Linked DNA regions of Psychroserpens ponticola. The protein of the gene in region 2 interacts with the protein of the main gene of each other region in a pairwise test. Links are inferred from orthologs where the notes say so. Each region holds a gene or a part of one and is shown on either strand. Other genes may lie near its edges. The genes, in order: MUN68_RS07055 and MUN68_RS11690.

Region 1 (11,634 bases), 1.0 Mb from region 2 along the record:
AATTCAAGATTATTAAGTTCTCTTGCATATTGAAACGTAGTTTCTGGCTGAATGTAAACGATACTTCCAGTTTTACTACTTCCCATGATACTACCTTTAACCTTTCGTCTGTACATCGCTTTAACAGCAAGTACACGTTTGTTTTCAACTACAGATTCTCTAATATCATCTAAATAATCTAAATTATGATAGGTATTTAATGCAGAAGTAAAGCTTTGATTAATCTTTCCTCTCACCATATTTATGGATTGCCGCAATTGATACAATGCATCTGTTGCATTATCTTTTACATCTCCAAAACGATCAATTATGGCATCAATTTCAGAAACAAGATGAGGTATAATTTCAATAGAAGAAGTAGACTTGAATAACGAAGGATAATATTCTTCAAATGTCTTCAAAAACTTAAGAATATCTGTAATTCTAATTGTTATGGATGCAATTTTTTGGAAACTTTTAGTTTCTAAATAAGAGTTTTCAATTTTTAAAAGTTTGAGTTCTTTTGTTATAGGCTCAAAACCGTGATTTGGAATGCGGTTATCATTATAAAACGAAGAGACAAATTCATGAGTAAACTGCAAAGACTCAAACACATTTTCTTTGGTAGAATAAGGTTTGATTTTTAGAGTTTCAACTCTACCTAAATCTGTTATACATAATTCTGACACTTGTTGTAAAACCGTGTAGAATTCAATGTCTTGTAATGTTTTATCGTGAATATTAATCATTAATTATTTTCCCTGAAAACTAATAAAGCTGCAAAGGTACCTATTAATGATTTAGTAATAAAATGAAATATTTAGGCGAAATCAAATTAACGAATAACACGTTTTCCTTCATCATTGATATAATGACAAACACAGTTTTTAGTACTGTATAATCCCATATTATGAAGCTTACGTTTAATAAGTTCAGAAGTTTTCATTTTAAAATTATCAATAGGAGTAAAGGCAAAATTATTAGAGCTTATAGAAACATCCAATCCATAAACACAATGCCACCAAGTCTGAGGAATAAAGAGCATTTCACCAGGATTAATAATGGTGTATTGCACATTTACATCTTTAAACTTGGCATGTTTAGAGGCGTTAAAATCTTCCATATTCACATCACTCAAACGTGAGCCTGGCTCATATTTTTCGCTAGGATACATGTCGTTTGAATCTTTAGGATTTACTAAAAACACTAATTTTCGCCCTTCAATTAAAGCCAAAATATTATTAGCAAGACGATCTGTATGCCAACCCGTTAACGTTCCTGGAGGTCCAATCCAAAGCGATGTTGAGTTTCTAACTGTATTTTTTGAAATCAATGAAAAGTCAACATGTTCTAAAAGTTCAGGGAACATTGCTGCAATTGGCATATTGCCCAAATACGTATCTGTATTTTCACTTCGGATTTCATTTAAATAATCCTGAAAAGCTCCAAAATGCCAATTGGTATCATTCTGTCTAATGTTACCTTTATACATATAAGTCTCTTTGTCTTTACCAATTTTTTCAAAGTAATCTAAAGACCAAAGCTCTCTTGCTTTCCAATGGTCCATCATTTTAGTGATTTTAACTGGAGTGTTCTTTTTTAAATAGTCTTTAAAAAAAGCATCATGAGAAATTTTCTCGATAGTTTTGATGTCCTGTAAAGGCTTATTTAAAATATTTTGTACTCTTTCAATAATCGCTTTTTCCATGATTGCAGATTTTACGCAAACGAATATAGTATATTTGTCAATACAATTTTATGACATTATTCATATTTTAGATAATAGTATATTTTTTTAGATAAAATGAAGGTAAACATACACGAAAGCTGGAAAAACATACTAATTGACGAATTCGATAAACCTTACTTTAAAGATCTTTTAGCTTTTGTTGAGACTGAATATTTGCTTCACAACTGCTATCCAATAAAAAATCAGATTTTTTCAGCTTTAAATAATTGCCATTTTAATGATGTAAAAATAGTTATTATTGGTCAAGACCCTTATCATGGTGAAGGTCAAGCTAATGGGCTTTGTTTTTCTGTAAATGACACGGTTTCACATCCACCTTCATTAGTTAATGTTTTTAAAGAAATTGAACGTGATTTAGGCTTGCAATATCCAGAATCTGGTAATCTTGAACGCTGGGCAAAACAAGGTGTTTTATTATTAAATGCAACGCTTACGGTTAGAGCTCAACAAGCTGGTAGCCATCAAAAAAAGGGCTGGGAAAATTTCACAAATGCTATAATTAAGATAATTAGCAAAGAAAAAAAAGAAGTTGTCTTTTTGCTTTGGGGAGGATTTGCGAAACAAAAAGCGAAATTTATTGATGGATTTAGACACCATATTTTAACATCTGGACATCCTTCACCTTTAAGCGCGAATAGAGGCTATTGGTTTAACAACAAGCATTTTAGTAAAGCTAATTTGTATTTAACAGAAAAAGGATATGAACCTATAAATTGGGAATAAGACTGTAAAATTAAAAAGTATTTAATAGTTTAACTTCCTGTTGGTGCAAGATGAGTTCTTGCAATTTGTTTGTTAGGAATTGAGGATTTACCAGAATTAAGTATAATAGGTTTTTCCTTAGTACTTTTCTTTCCAGTTTTATTACAACTGAATATAAGAAGTAAGAAATTTATAGTAACTAAGAAACATAGAATCAAAGTAATAATCATTATCATATTCTTCAAGTATTGTTAAGTTATTAGTAGGTTCAGGATACAACAAATGTAACTAAATTTTTGAATAATAGAAACTTATGAGCCAAAACATTAAAGTTTTGTTAATTTTCATTTGAACTAATTTTCACTAATATAACAGCCTTATAAATAAAACTCCTACCATTAAACTTACTTTAAATCGTGAATCAAATCAGAATAGTCAATGGATTTTGGAATAATATCCAACTCTAATAGTTTTTCTTGAACAGTCATGATGGTTGCTTCATCTATTACATCTTGTGACCACTCTGTTAATGACAACCATTCTTGTACATCTTCTAACCTTTGATCATATCTGTTAGCAATTGTAACATCAATACTTGGAATAGATTTAAACTCACTTGTAGTGTTGTTAATGATGTTTAAAATAGTTTTAACGTCTTCTTTATTATTTTCAAAAAACTCATTATTCACAGCTATTACAAAACAAGGCCATGGCGTAGGGCAATTAGCTATACGCCTAAAAACGCCTTCATCAACTATTGGTTTTGTTGTGAATTTTTCCCACATAAAATAATCTGCAACACCATTTGTTAAGCCTTCAACTGCGCCATCAAGATTTTTTATAACCTCAAAATCAAGGTCCTCTTCAAGGTTCCAATTATTGCTTTCAGCATTTATAAATGCCATCAAATGTGAGCCAGAACCATATCTGCTAATTGCTGCTTTTTTTCCTTTTAAATCTTCAATCGATTCAAAATCAGAATTGTGTGCTACATGAATTCCCCAAATTAATGGCGATTGCACAAACGTTTGGACTATTTTACTAGGATTGCCATCTATAATATCTTTAATGATACCTTCGGTTAGTATAACTGCCATATCAATCTCGCCTTCACGTAAGCCCTTATTCATAGCTCCTGTGCCTCCAAAGTAATCTTTCCATCTTAGATTGATTCCTTCATTTTTATACTCTCCGTTTTTAAGCGTTAAATACCAAGCTAAATTAAAATGCTCAGGAACTCCACCAATATTTATTCGTTTCATATTTTAGTTCTAGGAATGAAGTTAAGAAGATTTGAATTAATTATATATTTATAATGCGCTCTAATGCATAATTAATTAGATTTTCTACAGTCTGTTTTGGGTCTTTACTGAAATCTCCATTTGGTCGATTTGCAATAATAGCATTTAATGAAAGCGCTTCATGACCTAATAATTTAGACAAACCATATATAACAGAAGTTTCCATTTCAAAATTTGTTATCCTAAAATCTTTATATGAAAATACATCTAATTTAGAATTGAGCGTTGCATCTTTCAATGGTAATCTTAGCACTCTTCCTTGTGGACCATAAAATCCACCTGCAGTTCCTGTCATACCCTTAAACACTTGATCACTATCAAAATGGTTTTCTAAATACTTACTATTATTAATAACAATTGGTCTTGCTTTATTTTTATCCCAATTGGTATGTGCAATAAAAGCATCTTCTACTTCTGGATTACAAATGTCATCTATTTGATAAAAATGCAACATTCCGTTTATATCCAATCCATGAGTACTGATTACAAATGCATCTACAGGAATATCAGCTTGTAATGAACCCGAAGTACCAATTCTAACAATTTTCAAACTCGTCAAGTCAGTTTTTGGCTGTCTAGTTTGTAGGTTAATATTGACCAATGCATCCAATTCATTCAATACAATATCAATATTATCTGGTCCTATACCTGTTGAAATTACCGTAATTCGTTTCTCTTGATAATATCCAGTTTGTGTTTTAAACTCCCTTTTTTGAGTACTAAACTCAATACGATCAAAATGCTTCGTGATTTTTTCAACACGATCTTGATCTCCAACAAAAATAATAGTGTCAGAAATGTTTTCAGGTTTAAGATTTAAATGATAAACACTGCCATCGGGATTTAGTATTAATTCAGAATTTTTAATGGACATTAATATTTGTTTTTACAAGTTTATTTTCTTCTTTATTGAATTGAAAATCTAATCGATTCAATCCTCCATAGGTCATATTGTTATTAATCTCTACTGAGAAATTATGAATTTTAACTAAGGCTTCATGACCTTTTCTATTGAGTTTTAATTGAGTTTCATTAATATCAAAAAACAGAGATAATTGATGTATCATACGATCCAATTGTAAATCTCCATAACCATAAAACCCTTGATAATTCATGATGTAACCTAATAAATGATGCTTAGATTTTATGTCGTTATCTCTAACGATTTCTAATATGTTCTTTTCCAAAATATTTAATCCGCTTCTAGAATCTGGAAAGCGTCTTAAATGTGCTTTTAAACAATTACTAAGATATTTAAATGAGGATTCTTGAACAATATACGGTTTGAACAAATTATGATCTTTACCACAATAAGTTCTCCATAACGTAATGGCAAGGTCTTTATCTTTTTCTGTTAATTGAATACGCTCATCATAATGTTTATAGAGTTGTTCTGTAGAAAGTTCAGATAAACCTTTAAGGTTTTTATCACCTTCTATTCGTCCACTACAAACTAAATAGAGTGGAAGGTTAATCTCTTTTTGATGTAATAAACTCAATACTCCAAGAAGATTTATATGACAAAATAAATCAAATTCAAACCATAATATGATTTCGGTATAATCTTCAATAGCATTTAATTTGTTTATTTCCTTTTTAAGTTCCTTTTCATTAATTTCAATATTATAAAAATCACTTAAAAATTGTTGTCGCACTTCTATAAACTCGTCTGAATCAATATGCGCAATAGTTGGCCCTTCGCAAAGCATTTCTTGCCAAGTCAAGATATCACCTTTAATTTCTAATTCTTTAAGAACATTAGTTAAAGAGTTCCCATTTGTAATATGAAGTGCTTTATTCATAATTATCCTCCTACACGTTTAACTGCAAATCCTTTTTCCTTTAGCATCTGCATAATTTTATCTCTATAATCACCTTGAATGATGATTTTATTATCTTTAAAACTACCACCAACACTTAACTTTTGTTTAAGCTCTTTGGCAAGCAATTTAAAATCTTTATCTGCTCCTGTATACCCTTCTAAAATGGTAATTGGTTTTCCTTTTCGTTTTTCATATTTGCAAATAATAGGATCGTCTTGCAACCAAATGTCTTGTTTTTGCACATCCTTTTCTTTAGGATCTTCCTTTGAAACGTGATCTGGGAATAGGTTTTTTAATTGATCTTGTAAATCCATAATTTAGTTACTCAAATCAGTTCAATTCTAGTCGAGAACTATTTTAGAACAACTCGACTGCTCTCGATGTGACAAAATTATTATTTTTTAAGGCCTAGCTCAATTAGACGTTCATTTAAAAACTCTCCAGCAGTTATATCATCAAACTGTTTTGGGTTTTCATCATCAATACAACTCTCTAAAACATCTAATTTCATTTCGCTAATTGGATGCATAAAAAATGGAATAGAATAACGAGATGTTCCCCAAAGTTCTCTTGGAGGATTCACAACGCGATGTATTGTCGATTTCAATTTGTTATTTGTATGTCTTGATAACATATCACCTACATTAATCATTAATTCGTCTGGTTCTGCAATTGCATCAATCCATTCTTGTTTATGATTTTGAACTTGTAATCCACGTCCTTGAGCACCCATTAATAAAGTAATTAAATTAATATCACCATGAGCAGCAGCACGAACTGCATTTTTAGGTTCTGAATTAATTGGAGGATAGTGAATTGGTCTTAAAATTGAATTCCCATTATGAATATAATCATCAAAATATGTCTCTTCTAAATCCAAATACAAAGCTAAAGCTCTTAAAACATACTTTGCTGTTTTTTCAAGCATGGCATAGGTTTCTTTACCAACGCTATTGAATTCAGGTAATTCTTTTACATCAACATTTTCAGGATATTCTTTCGCGCGTTCTGGATCATCATCAACATATTGTCCGAAATGCCAAAATTCTTTTAAATCACCTTCTTTTTTCCCTTTAGCACTTTCTTTTCCGAAAGAGACATAACCACGCTGACCACCAATACCTTCAATTTCATATTTGCGTTTCGCATCAATTGGTAAGGTGAAAAAATTTTTTACCTCAGTATATAAACTGTCCAATAAAGCATCATTTAAAAAATGACCTTTTAAAGCTACAAAACCTATCTCCTCGTATGCTTTTCCTATTTCATCAATAAATTTTTGTTTTCTATTTTGGTCTCCTGAAATAAAATCTTCAAGATTAACACTAGGTATTCTTTCCATGATTAAAATTTAAGTATTACTTGCTTTACTGCAAAAATAATGAAAACATCGGTAAATTCATATAGGTTTTATGTGCTTAAAAAAAATACGGTTTAAAGACATTTCAATCAATTTTTAATTACATTTGATTTATAAATACAATTCGAATTACTATGCTGACTTCCACAAGGAGTACAATTACTTTTGACAAAAAAAATGTAGATGACCGAACGCTATTAAAGCTTTACAAGAACATGCTTAAGCCTAGGTTAATAGAAGAGAAAATGCTTATTTTGTTGCGTCAAGGTAAAATTTCTAAATGGTTTTCAGGTATTGGACAAGAAGCAATTTCTGTTGGTGTTACAATGGCTTTAGACAATGAAGAATACATTTTGCCAATGCACAGGAATTTAGGCGTATTTACTTCAAGAAACATTCCATTGCATCGATTATTTAGCCAATGGCAAGGCAAAGCAAATGGATTTACTAAAGGGCGTGATCGTTCATTTCATTTTGGAACTCAAGAGTACAATATTGTTGGAATGATTTCTCATCTCGGACCACAATTAGGTGTTGCAGATGGTATAGCTTTAGCTAGTTTATTGAAAAACAAAAAGCAAGTTACTGCTGTATTTACTGGTGAAGGAGGAACGAGCGAAGGCGATTTCCATGAAGCATTAAATGTAGCATCTGTTTGGCAATTACCTGTATTATTTTGTGTTGAAAATAATGGTTACGGATTATCAACACCAACCAATGAACAATATAGATGTAAAGATATTGCCGATCGAGGAAAAGGTTATGGTATGGAATCTTTTATACTTGATGGAAATAATGTCATTGAAGTCTATTCTAAAATAAAAAAATTAGCACAAAGCATTCGCAAACGACCAAGACCAATTCTTGTAGAATTTAAAACGTTTAGAATGCGTGGTCATGAAGAGGCGAGTGGCACTAAATATGTTCCTAAAGCATTACTGCAAGAGTGGGCTAAAAAAGATCCTTTAGAAAACTTTCAAGCTTACTTAAAAGATGAAAAGATTTTAACTGAAAAACAAGTCGTTGCTATCAAAGAAGGCTTTGTACATGAAATTAATGAGAACTTGCAAATTGCTTTCGATGAAGCACCAATTGTTGCTGATTTAACCACTGAATTAAATGACATATACAAACCATTTGAATACAAGGAGGTTAATCCTAATTCAGAAACAGAAGAACTTCGGTTAATTGATGCCATTTCTCAAGGGTTAAAACAATCGATGCAACAACATAAAGATCTTGTAATTATGGGCCAAGATGTTGCAGAATATGGTGGCGTTTTTAAAATCACAGATGGTTTCGTGAAAGAGTTTGGTAAAGAACGTGTTAGAAATACTCCAATTTGTGAATCAGCTATTGTAGAAGCTGGAATGGGATTATCTATTGCTGGTATAAAATCTGTAGTAGAAATGCAATTTGCAGATTTTGTGACTTCAGGGTTTAATCCTGTAGTCAATTATTTAGCTAAATCTCACTATCGCTGGAATCAACAAGCTGATGTTGTTTTAAGAATGCCTTGTGGTGGAGGCGTAGCAGCTGGACCATTTCACTCGCAAACTAATGAAGCATGGTTTACCAAGACGCCTGGTTTAAAAGTTGTTTATCCAGCATTTCCTTACGATGCAAAAGGCTTATTAGCAACAGCTATAAATGATCCAAATCCTGTATTGTTTTTTGAGCATAAAGCCTTATACAGAAGTATTCGACAAGATGTTCCTATAGATTATTATACCATCCCATTTGGTAAAGCGGCACTTTTAAAAGAAGGAAATGATATCACCATAATTTCTTATGGAGCTGGAATTCATTGGGCTTTAGAAACCTTAGTTAACAATAGTGATATTAGCGCAGATTTAATTGATTTAAGAACACTTCAACCTTTAGATACAGAAACTATTTACAATTCTGTTCGTAAGACGGGAAAAGTAATCGTTTTGCAAGAGGATTCTCTTTTTGGTGGCATTGCTAGTGATATTTCAGCATTAATAATGGAACACTGTTTTGAAGACTTAGATGCTCCTGTAAAACGTGTTGCAAGTTTAGAAACGCCAATTCCGTTTATAAATCAGTTAGAAGATCAATACATGGCTAAAGGCCGTTTTGAAGATTCCTTAAAAGAACTGTTAGCTTATTAATAATATATTATGAGTAATAATCAAAACACAAAAAAAGCAATCAAATCTGCGATAACGAGTATTGCACTGATTCTACTTTTTATTATTTTAAAATCTCTTGCAAACTCTGAAGTCATCGGAATTAATTTCTTTTCTATCGCAAGCGGAATTCTTATTTTACTTGTGTTTTTTATGACTATTGTAGGTTTTGTTTTTGCTTTAAAAACTAAAAATGAACCCAAGTCTAAACAAAAGACAATAGCTTTTTTGCTTAATTCTATATTAATGGCTTTACTTGTCGTTTCTGTAATTAATATTGTGATTGAACTTATAAATTATTCAAAACTACAATGATTTGTATCTGTGTCATCGACTTCAAACCATTAACAAATTTCAATTTCTAAGTATTTAGATTAAAAATATTCAATAAATTATAGCGATTATTCTGAAATAGGATCACTACCACCAGTTGTTGTTCTTTTACAATCTAGATGAGCAATTTCACACTTAGTACAATAATCTCCATCTGGTATACAGCCACAACAATTCGCACACTCAATAGTTGTACATACTGTTCTTCCTGATCTATAGGTGATTAAAGAAGAGTCTTTGTTTTTATTTTTAATTAAAGCAATAGTCGATACTTGTTCTAACCCATTATTAGATTTGTGATAAAATCTTATATAATTTTTACCATCTATGTCTTCTATTAAATAAGATTCTGCATGAGAACCAATTTCAAATTTAGTTGCATAAGCATTAAATGAATTGTATAATTCATCTTTTGTAACACCAAATGTAATTTCGCCTTTATTGTCATAAGCAATTGTGCTATTAACAAAATTCTTGGCAGAAAATTCTAATTTCTGCTTAGCATTAAGACCTTCGCTGTTAGAGTTTTCATTAGAACAAGCTACAATAAGTGCTAAAAACGTGATTAAATAGACTATTTTTTTCATAGCATTTAAATTACTGATTATGAGGTTAATGTAATAATAATATTAATATCAAGCAAATAAATATCGATTTTTTTCTCAACAAATTAAAACTTGACAAAAACACTTATCTTTAAACATGATTTTTAAAGTTATACGTTGGAAATGCATTTTAATACTTCTTTTGTTAATACTCTTTAATTGTAAAAATGAAGCTCCTAATATATTTGAATGGAAAACTCTTGAAGTCACTGCAACAGCTTACAATTCTTTAGTTTCCCAAACAAACAACAATCCTTATATAACTGCTTTTGGAGATAGTTTAAAGCCTGGAGTTCGCTACATTGCTGTATCTAGAGATCTATTGAGATTAGGCTTAAAACATAATACATTAGTGAAAGTAGATGGCTTAGAAGGCACCTATTTAGTGAAGGACAAAATGCATTCTCGTTGGACAAACAAAATCGATATTTATATGGGAACTGACGTTAACGCAGCAAAAGAATGGGGCAGAAGTAAAGTTAATATAAGCTATAGAGTTGAAAAGTTAAAACACTAATTACTTCAATTCTGCTTCAGATAACAAAAAAGGGTAAGCCTTTTTCACTTCAGATAACTCATATTTAGTTAATTCGTTTACAGATTTGTTATAAATTGTTTTCGCATAATCTGATCGAAGTTCGTAATACGCTTTAGTAAGCTCATCTTGAATTTCAATATAAAACGCATAAGATGTTCGTTTATCATTTTGTATTGAAATAACAGCTTCCTTAGGATTATCTGAAAATTTTTCAGAATTTAGACCATGACAATAGTCACAAGTTTTGTCACCATTATTATCTACAAATTCTTTTGCAATTGCTTTTAATTCTTCAATAACAATAACTTTATTCTCAACAAAGAGTTCATTATTAGAATTAACTCTTACTTCAAGCATATTACGTTTATTAATTTTTATATCACAAATTTCTCCTGGTGGACAAGGAGCAGGCAATTTTCTATTTATGCCTTTATCTTTAGGTATCATTGCAGTAACTAAAAAGAAAATAAGCAATAAAAAAGCAATGTCAGCCATAGATCCAGCATTGACTTGTGGCATAGAATGTCTTGAGTTTTTCATAAGAATCGGTTTTTAAGATTTACTAAAAACTCTCAATAATGATACCATAGTTATAAATAAAAAAAGGCAACTAAGAAGATGAACCCTTAATTGCCTTACTAATTTAAAACTAACTCAAATGTGTTTTACTTTACGGTGTTTAAATCGTCATTTACCGTATGCGACGTGTCGATTATTCTAGTTAATACTTTCATAGTGATTGATTTTGATTGATGAATTATTATAGTTTAAATTATCTATAACGTCTTTTTTGATTCCAAGTAAACGTTTTTGTTTCTGTTCTTGCACTTGTTAATTGATTGCTGTTTAATGTTCTCATGATTCTTTGTTTTTAATTGATGATTATACCTAATAGACGACATTGTTACAAAAATGTTACAGTACTATGCATTGCAAAGTAGTAATTTAACATATTTTAACACTATTACATCTAAATTTTAAGATGATATATGAATGTTAAAGAGAATAGAAGCACTTCTGAATGAAATTTAACTGTATTTTTTTCATTTGTTTTTAACATTATGCATTGATAACCTTATAAATGGTTAGT
Region 2 (11,602 bases):
TGTCATTCAGTTAAAAACACCTCAGCACTTGCATTTTATCTACGGAAAATCAAAAACGTATACAAAACTATTATTTTTTGTTGATGATAATCAGTCGTTTAAAATTAAAGTAGAAAAGCTACTTTCAAGATAGATGACTTATGAAATTCGTTTAGAAATTTCTTCGAGAGATTTTAAGCTAACCAATCTTTAAACTCTTTAACGCGCTCTCTTGCTACTATTATGTCTTGCTCATTAAAGGTGTTTAGTTTTATTTGCAATCTGGAGTTTGTATAACTTACCATATCTTTAATTGCATTCACATTGACATAAAACTTTCGACTGATTCTAAAAAACTTATGTGGCTCTAACTCATCTTCTAATTGTTCAAGAGTGGTATCTAACAAATAATTTCGTCCTTCAGAAGTATAAGCATAAGTACCTTTGTTTTCGCTATAGAAACATTCGATATCATCAATATTTATGAGTTTTAAATGCTGACCAACTTTAACAGAAAAACGTTTTTTATATTCACGTTCTATCGGATTTACCAATAGCTTTTTTATATCATTAAAATCTAAAGTAACCGATTGTTGTTCAGGTATACGCTCTTTATATTTTGAAACTGCTCTTGTCAAATCATCTTCATCAATCGGTTTCAATAAATAATCAATGCTGTTGAGTTTAAATGCCTGTAATGCGTATTCATCGTAAGCTGTAGTAAAAATTACTGCGGAATTAATATCAATCGTTTCAAAAATTTCAAATGATAAACCATCACTCAATTGAATATCTAAAAAAATCAAATCAGGATGTTCATTGTTTTGAAACCAATCAATAGATTCTTCGACAGAATGTAACATCGTTTCAGCTTCCATTTGCAATTCTGTTAACATACGTTGCAGTCGTCTAGCCGAAGGTTTTTCGTCTTCAATAATAATGATACTCATTCTCTAAATTTATCTTTTATTAATAATTATTCGTAACGCTTAATTTCGTTAGAATCTTTGTCCATCAGTTCTTTAATTTTCTTAGTCTCCCAATTTTTTCCAAAAATCAAACTTGGTAAAAACACAGAACCAGCATGTGATAGCAAACCAACTCCCCAAAAAGAAAATGTGATAAAATTACGCCATTGAAAATAGCTTTCTCCATCATTTAAATTTTGAATATTTATATAAACAAAAACTAAATTAACTAATGTAAAAATTAAGGCATGTGTGTAAAAGCCTTTAATTCGTTTGACTCTTTTTTCAGCAATTTGGTATCGCTGTTTTTGATTAAAATGATTATTATCCATTATTCCCAATACTTATTATCTTTTTCCATCATCTCCTTAATTTTACGTTCTTCCCAATTCTTTCCGAAGAAAAAATTAGGTCCAAAAACGCCTAGGAAGTGAAAGGCTAATCCGATTCCCCAAAAAAATGCTGTAGAGAATGTTCCGAAGCTAAAAAACTTCACTCCATTACTGGTTATTAAAATGATAATAAATATATTCACAATCACATAAGACGCCAAATGCCAGTAAAATCCCATGATTGCTTTTACCCTTTTTTTAGCTCTTAAATATGCCTCTTCTTTTTTCCATGCATTTTCGGCCCTATTGTTTTCGTAAGGTTCTATATTATTTTCCATGATCATTTATTCTTTATGATTAAAAAAACGTGCTTCCTCTTCCAAACATTCTTGAAGCTTTCTGCTTTCCCAGTTTTTACCTAAGAAATAATCAAATCCATAAACTGAGAATGCATGAAATGTTATTCCAATTCCCCAAATCAGCCATACTGCTACTGTTCCGAAGTCAAACAAAGCTTCCTGTAATGTTTTTCCTTCATCTAAATCATCAATGATCTTTATAGTCGTTATAGTTGTATTAAAAATAACATAACCCATAAAATGTATATAAAACGCTCTTAGATTATCTACTTTATCTTTTATTTTTTTATATCTATATACTTCTGTAAAATTTCCCATGGCTTTAAAATTAATTCCAACGTTTTTCTTCTTCTTCACGCATAAATTTTTCAATTTTACGTTTTTCCCATCCATTACCTAATACACCATCATTGACATACACTTTGTAGGCATGAAATGCTAATCCCATTCCCCAACCGAGCATTGGAAACCAAAACCATTGAATGGTATGTGGAGTGTATCGAAACCAAATAAAAATTAAAAATGGTATGACGATACAGTATGAGATTAAACTATAATAAAACTCTTTCATGTCTTCTACACGCTTACGTGCTCTAACATATCTGTCGTCAAATTGTGTTTTTGGTTCTATTGTTCTCATGATTGATACTTGTTTTGTAAGCATTGGAATTGCAACTGCAAAACTACTAGCTTGTTGATTGATTGATACTGTTTTATTTGATAGTAATTGATAGCGCTGTTTGATGTTTTCTAAACCTACACCACTACTCTTTTTCACGATTTGTTTTGGTTGAAGGTTATTCTCTACAATGAGCATGCCTTCAGATTCATAAATCTTAATATGCAAAGGCTTACTACTCGTCACCATATTATGCTTTACTGCATTTTCTAATAGTAATTGTAATGATAAAGGAACCACCTTACTTTCTGAATTTGAAGCTCTATCTGGAATTTCGAATATAATGCTGTCTTCAAAACGCATTTTTAAAAGTGACATATAGGTTCTGGCAAAGTTTAATTCTTCATCTACAGTAATTAAATCTTTATTCTTTTGTTCTAAAACGTAGCGATATACTTTTGATAGAGACGTTGTAAACTTTTGTGCATTTTTTGGATTTTCTTCAATTAAACTAGTTAATACATTTAAACTATTAAACAAAAAGTGCGGATCTAATTGATTTTTCAAAGCATCAAACTTGGCGCTTGCCGTTCCAGCAATGACCTTTTGTTCTTTTATTTTATTTTTCTGATATCTATTATAGAAAAATATAACATGAAATATTGAGACAATAGTTAGCGTAATCCACACGCCAAAAGTGTAACCTTGCCAAGTCTCATTTTTAATAAATGTTTCAAAAGAAACATCGTATAAAAAGACAGATGTTAAAGCTCTTAAAAAGAACAAACCAATAAGTGTAATCATTGTTGAACCTGCGATTCCTATTAAAACACGTTTAATGGTATCTCCTTTTTTCCATGTACGACGCTCCATATAATCAAAGAATGCCATATTAGAATAGCCTAAAACAAAAGCATACAATTGATAGAATCCAAAATCAATTAAAAACTCACTGACTGTCTTATAATCAAATCCTCCAGAAAGCATATTGCCAATAACGTAGACAACGCTTCCGATGATTAAAGTAATAATGATATTTTTAGCTGATTTTGTCATAATAATTTATTCTTTACAAGATGTTACAACTTGTTCTGCACGTCCTTTTCCCCAATTAGGATGAAATTCACTTTCAGGTTTAAAGTTAGTAAAAAGTTCAATTGATTTTTCTATTTCAGTACAAAACGGTTTTGTGTCTTGTCCGAAATATTTAGCACTTCCCATTCCCCATTCTGCTTTACTAAACACAACTCTTGGGTTTTCAGGAGCCATAGCAGATGCCTTACTATATAGTTCAGTAATTTTTCCAGAATATTTCATTCCGTATGTCATACCATCAAAAGACACCCAATTGGTTAACACATGTGCTTGCAATACCAAAATCTCAGGATTATCTTTGCTAATCGCCATTGCAGAGTTAAGGTGTTCTTGTGCTTTATCTAATTGTGCTTTTAAAATAGTTTCATCTTTTTGTCCCCAACTTTTTATACTATTAATTTGTGCAATATAATAGTGAGGTAGCCATTGATCAATCTCTGCGTTTGAAATACGTTCAAACATATTTTCTGCTTCATCTGTATTTCCTTCTTGCCAAAGTGAAAATGCTTTTTGCATTCCTTTTTCAAAATTTGTTTGAGCTGGTATAAATCCTGATACTAATACAAATGCGATAATTATTAAATTTTTCATAATATTCATAATATTAAAGTGTTATAGTTTGTGTTATTGATTGATTTTTGATTTCAAATTTAGCGTCTTCCCATTTTGGTGGTCCCATAAACCCTCTAGCATTATTAGAGCATCCATAATCTTCTTTAGGAATGCCTAAAAAATTAGTATCCATTTTTTTATTCTCATTTTCATCGTGAAAAAATGAAATTGCATAAATGCCTTTTGGAACATCTTTAAACGTAATTTCACAACTGTTGTTTTCAATACTACTAATGGTTGATTTGTAGCCTTTATTTAAAAAGGAAGCTTCAGTATTAAATAATGAAATGAATAAATGTCCTGCATTACTATTTAGGTTTACTATTTTTACTGTAACATTTTGTCCTTCTGATTCTTGTGCATAACTAAGTGTTTGACTTAATAAAACGAAAACTATAATTTTTGCTAGTGTACTCATAATATCTTTGTTTTTAATTGATGAGACAAATATCTAGCAGAAGTCTCTATTTTTAAAAAAGGAATTACCGAATTGTGTTTTTTTATGGATGAATTGTAAAACATAGTATACATGTAACAAAAAAGCGCAACTCAATGAGTTGCGCTTTTATATATTATGAGTTCTATTTTAATTAGAACATCTCTCTACCAGAAAAATGAAATGCACCTTCAATAGCAGCATTGTCATCACTATCACTTCCGTGAACTGCATTCTCACCAATAGAAGCAGCATACAACTTACGTATAGTTCCTTCAGCAGCTTCAGCAGGATTTGTAGCTCCAATTAAGGTTCTAAAATCTTCTACAGCATTCTCTTTTTCTAAGATTGCAGCTACGATTGGTCCACGTGTCATGTATTCAACCAATTCTCCAAAGAAAGGTCTTTCATTATGTACAGCGTAAAACGCTTGAGCGTCTGCAGTTGTCATTTGTGTTAATTTCATAGCTACGATTCTAAAACCAGAAGCTGTGATTTTTTCTAAAATTGCACCAATATTCCCTTTTTCAATAGAGTCTGGCTTAAGCATTGTAAATGTTCTATTTGTTGCCATTTGTTTGTTTTAAATTTCGATGCAAAAGTAATGTATTTCTTTAATAATTCGGTATAAACCAATATTAAAAAATTGTATCTTCGTCATCTATGAATAAAGACGATATTAATAGTATTAAAACGCTTTTAAGTTCACCAAAAGCAATTGTAATCATTCCACATAAAAATCCTGATGGAGATGCTATAGGTTCTACACTCGGATTGTATCACTATTTAAAACAATACAATCACAATGTAACTATTATTGCACCTAATGATTATCCTCATTTTTTAAAATGGATGCCTGAAGAACATTCGATTTTAAAATATGACAATAAAAAGGAAGACTGTGATGCTTTAATCTATAATGCTGAACTAATTTTTACTTTAGATTTTAATTCTTTAGGACGCATTGGAAACATGGAAACTGTTGTTTCGAATTCTGAATCCATCAAAATAATGATCGATCACCATCAACAACCTGATGATTATGCCAAGTACATGTATTCTGATGTTTCGATGTCGTCAACATGTGAAATGGTATTCAATTTTATTGAGATGCTAAATGATGTAAATAAAATTAATAGTGACATTGCTACATGCTTATACACTGGCATCATGACAGATACTGGCTCATTTCGTTTTGCTTCAACAACGAGTGCTACACATACTATTATTGGACAATTAATTCAGAAAGGCGCAAACAATTCTGAAATACATAATAACATTTATGACACCAATAGCTATGCAAGATTACAATTACTTGGAAGAGCGCTAAGCAACCTAAAAGTAATTCCTGAATACAGAACTGCGTATATCACATTAACTCAAGAAGAGCTGAACACATTCGACTTTAAAAAAGGGGACACCGAAGGTTTTGTAAACTACGGATTATCTTTAAAAGGTATCATTTTTGCTGCCATTTTTATTGAAAGCCATCAAGATGAAATTATAAAAATATCCTTGAGAAGTAAAGGTGATTTTTCAGTAAATGAATTATCAAGAGCACATTTTCATGGTGGTGGACATACAAATGCTGCTGGAGGAAAAAGTGACTTAAATCTCAAAGAAACCATTGAAAAATTTATTAGTATCTTGCCAACTTATAAAAAAGACCTCTATTTTTAATGAAACCTATAGTCATTTTACTAATAATAAGTTTAATTTTTAGCTGTAAATCTCCAGATGCGAGACGACCAGAATCTGTTCAGTCTGGTTCTTTCTATGAAGTTTCAGCTGAAAGAAATATTAAACTAAACAAAAAAGAACAAGCACTAATACAAAAAATAATAGATCGTAATCCTGATCAAGAATACATCGCTTCAAAAAGCGGATTTTGGTATTTTTACAACTCAAAAATAGAACTAGATACGATAACACCGCAGTTTGGTGATATCGTCAATTTTAAATACAATATTAAAGATCTTAATGAGAATACTATTTACTCTGAAGACGACATAAGAACTCAAAATTATGTCATGGATAAAGAGGAATTATTTACAGGGCTTCGTGAAGGATTAAAACTCATGAAACCTGGTGAAGTCGTGACCTTTTTATTTCCATCTCAAAAAGCCTATGGCTATTATGGAGATACCAATCGTATTGGCACAAATATTCCTTTAATTTGCAAAGTAACCGTAAATACAATTAAACAAAACCAATAATACACTTATGAAATTGATTAGCAAAACTCTACAGCTTTCTATGCTGTTTTTACTTATTACAGCAGCCTCATGTAAAGAAGATCATCCTGATTTAGAAGATGGTCTTTATGCTGAATTTATTACAACTAAAGATACCATGATTGCAAAATTATTTTATGACAAAGTACCTGTTACTGTTGCAAATTTTGTTGCTTTAGCTGAAGGTACACATCCAATGGTTGACGAAGAATTTAAAGGCAAGCCTTATTATGATGGATTAACATTTCATAGAGTTATGAATAACTTTATGATTCAAGGTGGTGATCATACTGCTACTGGTTCTGGCACTCCTGGATATCGTTTTACTGCAGACTTTAGTTCAGAGTTAAAGCATGACAAACCTGGTATTTTATCAATGGCAAATGGAGGTGGCTTTAATACTAATGGAAGTCAGTTTTTTATCACTGAAGTGCCTTATCCTAGTTTAGATGCTTTCAATCCTGATGGCACATTAAAACCATGTGACCAACCAAGAGTGAGTTGTCATTCTGTTTTTGGTGAATTAGTTAAAGGCATTGAGGTTCAAGATTCTATTTCTAATGTAAAAGTTGGAGCAGGTAATAAACCTGAAGTAGATGTTGTAATTACAAAATTAAATATCATCAGAAAAGGATCTGCTGCAAAAGCATTTAATGCCGCTAAAGTTTTTGAAGATGGTTTACCTAAAGTAGAAGCTGGTATCGAAGAAATTAAAGCAGAAGGATTAAGAAAGGCTGAACAGGAACAAAAAGAACGTGAATTAAAGATTGCTACAGCTGCCGAAGATACTAAACCACTACTTGAAGACTATAATTCTAAAAGTACAACTCTAGCTTCTGGACTTAAAAAACATATTATTAAAGAAGGTTCTGGTATAAAACCAAAAATAGGTCAATATGCTATGATTGCTTATGAAGGTTATTTTGTTGATGGTAAATTATTTGATAGTAATTTAGAAACCATTGCTGAAAAATATGGAATGTTAAATCCACAGCGTCAAGCAGCTGGAGCTTATGGCCCAACTAAAATGCAAATCACACCTGATGCACAAATGATTGCTGGATTTAAAGAAGCTATTGCATCTATGGAGATTGGTGAAAAAGCATTTTTCTATATTCCAGCACATCTTGCTTATGGCGAACGTGGTCGAGGAGGAATACCTCCAAATACTGATTTGACATTCGTATTAGAACTGACAGAAATAGCAGAATAAGCACTTGTTATAATCTTTATTGAATAGACAATAAAAATTTTAGTTAATAAAAAAAGCCTTTCATTTTGAAAGGCTTTTTTTATTTATGTCATTCAGAGTAAAACTAAGAATCATTCAAATTAGTCTTGAAATTTTTCATATACGCTCGAAATGACATACATAATTCTACTTATAACTGTTTTTTATTTCTTAGGAATGCGTTTTAGAATCTCTAAAACAAAGTTCCAATATTTTTGTGCTGAAGAAATTTGTGCGCGCTCATCAGGTGAATGTGCTCCTTTAATATTTGGCCCAAAACTAATCATATCCATATTTGGATAATTTGTTCCAAGTATACCACATTCTAATCCTGCGTGACAAGCAGCAACATGAGGTTCTTCATCATTGTTTAATTCTTTATATAAAGGCACCATCACTTTTAAGATGTCTGAATCCATATTTGGTTCCCATCCTGGATAATCACCTCCAAACTCCACTTCACAACCAGTCAATTCAAAAGTTGATCTTAAACCATTTGCCAAATCCCATTTTGAACTTTCAACAGAACTACGTGTTAAACATCCAACTTTAATGTTTCCGTCTTTAACAATAACACGAGCAATGTTATTAGATGTCTCTACCAATTCCGGAATGTCTGGACTCATTCTAAACACGCCATTTAATGCTGCATATAATGCTCTTGTTAAGCCTTCTTGAACACCTAAATCCATGATTTGTTTGGGCGTTTCCGTTTTTGAAACCTCGATTACTAAATCAGGTTCCATGGTTTTATATTCTGTTTTTATCTCGTTTGCTAAATCGTTCATTTCAGACACAAACACGTCTTCGTGCAAAGCATCGATAGCAACAATAGCATTACTTTCTCTTGGAATGGCATTACGTAAACTTCCTCCATCAATTTCAGAAATACGCAATCCAAAATTTTCAAAACCGTCAAATAAGATACGATTCATCATTTTATTTGCATTACCTAAACCTTCGTGAATTTGCATTCCTGAATGACCACCTTGTAAACCTTTAACTGTTACTTTATAACCAATTTTAAACTCTGGAGTTTCTTCTTGCTCATACGTTCTTAAAGCAGTAACATCAACACCACCTGCACAACCTACTCCTATTTCATCATCTTCTTCTGTATCTAGATTTAAAAGAATCTCACCAGAAAGCAATCCACCTTTTAAGCCCATTGCGCCAGTCATACCTGTTTCTTCATCAATCGTGAATAAGGCTTCAATAGCTGGATGCTCAATCTCTGAACTTTCTAAAATAGCCATAATCGTTGCTACACCTAAACCATTATCTGCACCTAAGGTTGTTCCTTTAGCTCTAACCCAATCACCATCAACATACATCTCAATTCCTTGTGTATCGAAATCAAAATCAGTATCGTTATTCTTTTGATGCACCATATCTAAATGGGATTGCATAACGATGGTCTTTCTATCTTCCATTCCTGAGGTTGCAGGCTTTTTAATGATGACATTTCCAACTTCATCTTCAATCGTTTCAAGACCTAAACTAGTTCCGAAGTCTTTCATGAATTGAATCACACGTTCTTCCTTCTTAGATGGTCTTGGAACTGCATTTAAATCAGCAAATTTATTCCAAAGTCCTTTAGGTTCTAATCCTCTTATTTCTGTGCTCATGTTATTCGTTTTTTAGTTTCGCAAAGGTACATCTTTTTAGTATTTTTGAGTCATGTTGAAACACAAAAAAAACCTTATTGCCTTCTCTATTGTTCCTCAGATTATCCTGCTAAAAATTTTGACGAACTATCCAACATTTGTAGAATCTATTTATAGTCATGGTATTTACATTTACATTTCTAAAGGGATGCGTTATGCGTTTGGTTGGTTGCCAATTTCGGTTGGTGATGTCTTATATACATTATTAGGTTTATATGTAATTAGATGGTTTATCGTTAACAGAAAGCGAATCATACAAGAAACGAAACAATGGTTTTTAGATGTACTTTCGGCGCTATCAATTGGATATTTTGCCTTTCATATCTTGTGGGCTTTTAACTATTATAGGTTACCACTTCATGAATCTTTAAACATTGACAACGATTATACGACTGAAGAATTAGTGAGTTTAACAGAACAATTAATAACTAAAGTTAATACCATTCATTTAAGTATTACAACACATGATTCTTTAAAAGTAGAGATGCCTTTTACAAAAGCTGAAGCCTTAAAGATGATACCTGATGGCTATGATGAACTTTCAAAAACATTTCCATATTTAGCTTATCATCCTAGGAGCATTAAAACATCTATTTATAGTTTACCATTAACCTATATGGGATTTTCGGGTTACTTAAATCCGTTTACAAATGAGGCTCAAGTAGATGGATTAATTCCTACTTACAAGTTTCCTACTACTGGAAGCCATGAAGTCGCACATCAATTGGGATACGCTGCTGAAAATGAAGCTAATTTTATTGGTAGTATGGCAGCTATGCAGCATCCAGATCTATATTTTAAATACTCTGGACATGCTTTTGCTTTACGACATTGTCTAAATGAAATTTATAGAAGAGATTTAGAGGTTTATAAAACCATTCTTCCAAAACTTAATATAGGTGTTTTAAAAAATTATAAGGAAGTTAGTGATTTTTGGAATGCATATGAAAACCCGACAGAGCCTATATTTAAAAGCACGTATAATAATTTTCTAAAAGCAAATAATCAATCTTCAGGCATGCAAAGCTATAGTTACATTGTAGCTCTATTAGTTAATTACTACAAATCAAATCCTATGGATTAAAGACTGAAACGTTAAAATATTAATATATACGACATCGTTTTCTTTTAATTTTTATCTTTAGAAACATAATTTTAATCCACTAACTATATGTCTAAAATTCCTCTAAGGGTTTTACTCTTTTTATGCAGTTTTTCTGTATTAGCTCAAGAGTATTTTCCGAAAAATGATGGTGTAAAAACCATTAATTCTAATTTCACAGCATTTACTAATGCAAAGATTCACGTTACACCAAGTCAGGTTATAGATAACGGAACCCTTCTTATTAAAGATGGAAAAGTAGTTGCATCTGGAACACAAGTAACCATTCCAAAAAACACAACGATAGTTAATATTGAAGGTAAAAGTATTTACCCTTCATTTATTGACATGTATTCAAACTTTGGCGTAGAAAAACCTAAACGTGAAAGTGGAGGTGGCAGAAGTCCACAATACAATCCGTCACGAACTGGATACTATTGGAATGATCATGTTATGCCAGAAAACACTGCGCTATCAAAATTTAAGTTTGATAACAAAAAAGCTAAAGAACTTTTAAGTGCAGGTTTTGGAGTAGTGAACACACATATACAAGACGGTATTGTAAGAGGTACTGGAACTTTGGTAGCCTTAAATACTGAAGGTGGGAATGAAATGGCTATCCTTGAGCAAAACTCTGGGCAATATTTTTCTTTTAGTAAGAGTGTTACTTCTAGACAATCATATCCTGGTTCTATAATGGGAAGTATGGCTTTATTACGTCAACTCTATTTAGATGCAGATTGGTATGCGAAAGGCAACAGTAAAACCAAAGATTTATCAATTGAAGCCTTAAATAAGAATAAAAGCTTGGTACAAATTTTCTCTGCAGGAAGTCGTGCAAATGGATTGAGAGCAGACAAAATTGGTGATGAAGTTGGTGTTCAATATGTGATTCTTGGAGGAGGTGACGAATACGAGCGTATTAATGAAATTAAAGCTACTAATGCTTCGTATATTATTCCGATAAA

What was found.
Region 1: the proteins of MUN68_RS11690 (region 2) and MUN68_RS07055 interact in binary tests that used the Escherichia coli proteins (3 or more experiments, as listed by UniProt). The link is inferred for Psychroserpens ponticola from one-to-one orthologs.

Annotation. Positions count from the first base shown.
Region 1 is NZ_CP116221.1:1,586,920-1,598,553, reverse strand. Bases 861-3,617 are described here. They hold MUN68_RS07055 (uracil-DNA glycosylase), read left to right. Parts: upstream 861-1,783; coding sequence 1,784-2,452; downstream 2,453-3,617. Other genes in these bases: MUN68_RS07050 (substrate-binding domain-containing protein), read right to left, coding at 2,836-3,617; MUN68_RS07060 (cupin-like domain-containing protein), read right to left, coding at 861-1,687. Also shown: MUN68_RS07065 (endonuclease MutS2), read right to left, coding at 1-728; more of MUN68_RS07060, read right to left, coding at 815-860; more of MUN68_RS07050, read right to left, coding at 3,618-3,693; MUN68_RS07045 (nucleoside phosphorylase), read right to left, coding at 3,734-4,606; MUN68_RS07040 (DUF1835 domain-containing protein), read right to left, coding at 4,596-5,534; MUN68_RS07035 (translation initiation factor), read right to left, coding at 5,537-5,869; MUN68_RS07030 (isopenicillin N synthase family dioxygenase), read right to left, coding at 5,950-6,897; MUN68_RS07025 (alpha-ketoacid dehydrogenase subunit alpha/beta), read left to right, coding at 7,050-9,050; MUN68_RS07020 (hypothetical protein), read left to right, coding at 9,060-9,383; MUN68_RS07015 (hypothetical protein), read right to left, coding at 9,470-9,988; MUN68_RS07010 (3D domain-containing protein), read left to right, coding at 10,104-10,523; MUN68_RS07005 (ExbD/TolR family protein), read right to left, coding at 10,524-11,084. UniProt on the Escherichia coli protein: Excises uracil residues from the DNA which can arise as a result of misincorporation of dUMP residues by DNA polymerase or due to deamination of cytosine.
Region 2 is NZ_CP116221.1:2,609,966-2,621,567, forward strand. Bases 3,265-5,989 are described here. They hold MUN68_RS11690 (nucleoside-diphosphate kinase), read right to left. Parts: upstream 4,975-5,989; coding sequence 4,555-4,974; downstream 3,265-4,554. Other genes in these bases: MUN68_RS11675 (histidine kinase), read right to left, coding at 3,265-3,313; MUN68_RS11680 (tetratricopeptide repeat protein), read right to left, coding at 3,320-3,943; MUN68_RS11685 (DUF2141 domain-containing protein), read right to left, coding at 3,957-4,382; MUN68_RS11695 (DHH family phosphoesterase), read left to right, coding at 5,064-5,989. Also shown: MUN68_RS11650 (hypothetical protein), read left to right, coding at 1-133; MUN68_RS11655 (LytR/AlgR family response regulator transcription factor), read right to left, coding at 174-929; MUN68_RS11660 (2TM domain-containing protein), read right to left, coding at 956-1,279; MUN68_RS11665 (2TM domain-containing protein), read right to left, coding at 1,279-1,617; MUN68_RS11670 (2TM domain-containing protein), read right to left, coding at 1,624-1,995; more of MUN68_RS11675, read right to left, coding at 1,967-3,264; more of MUN68_RS11695, read left to right, coding at 5,990-6,080; gliding motility-associated peptidyl-prolyl isomerase GldI, read left to right, coding at 6,080-6,616; MUN68_RS11705 (peptidylprolyl isomerase), read left to right, coding at 6,624-7,847; MUN68_RS11710 (aminoacyl-histidine dipeptidase), read right to left, coding at 8,030-9,493; MUN68_RS11715 (DUF3810 domain-containing protein), read left to right, coding at 9,612-10,616; MUN68_RS11720 (amidohydrolase family protein), read left to right, coding at 10,704-11,602. UniProt on the Escherichia coli protein: Major role in the synthesis of nucleoside triphosphates other than ATP. The ATP gamma phosphate is transferred to the NDP beta phosphate via a ping-pong mechanism, using a phosphorylated active-site intermediate.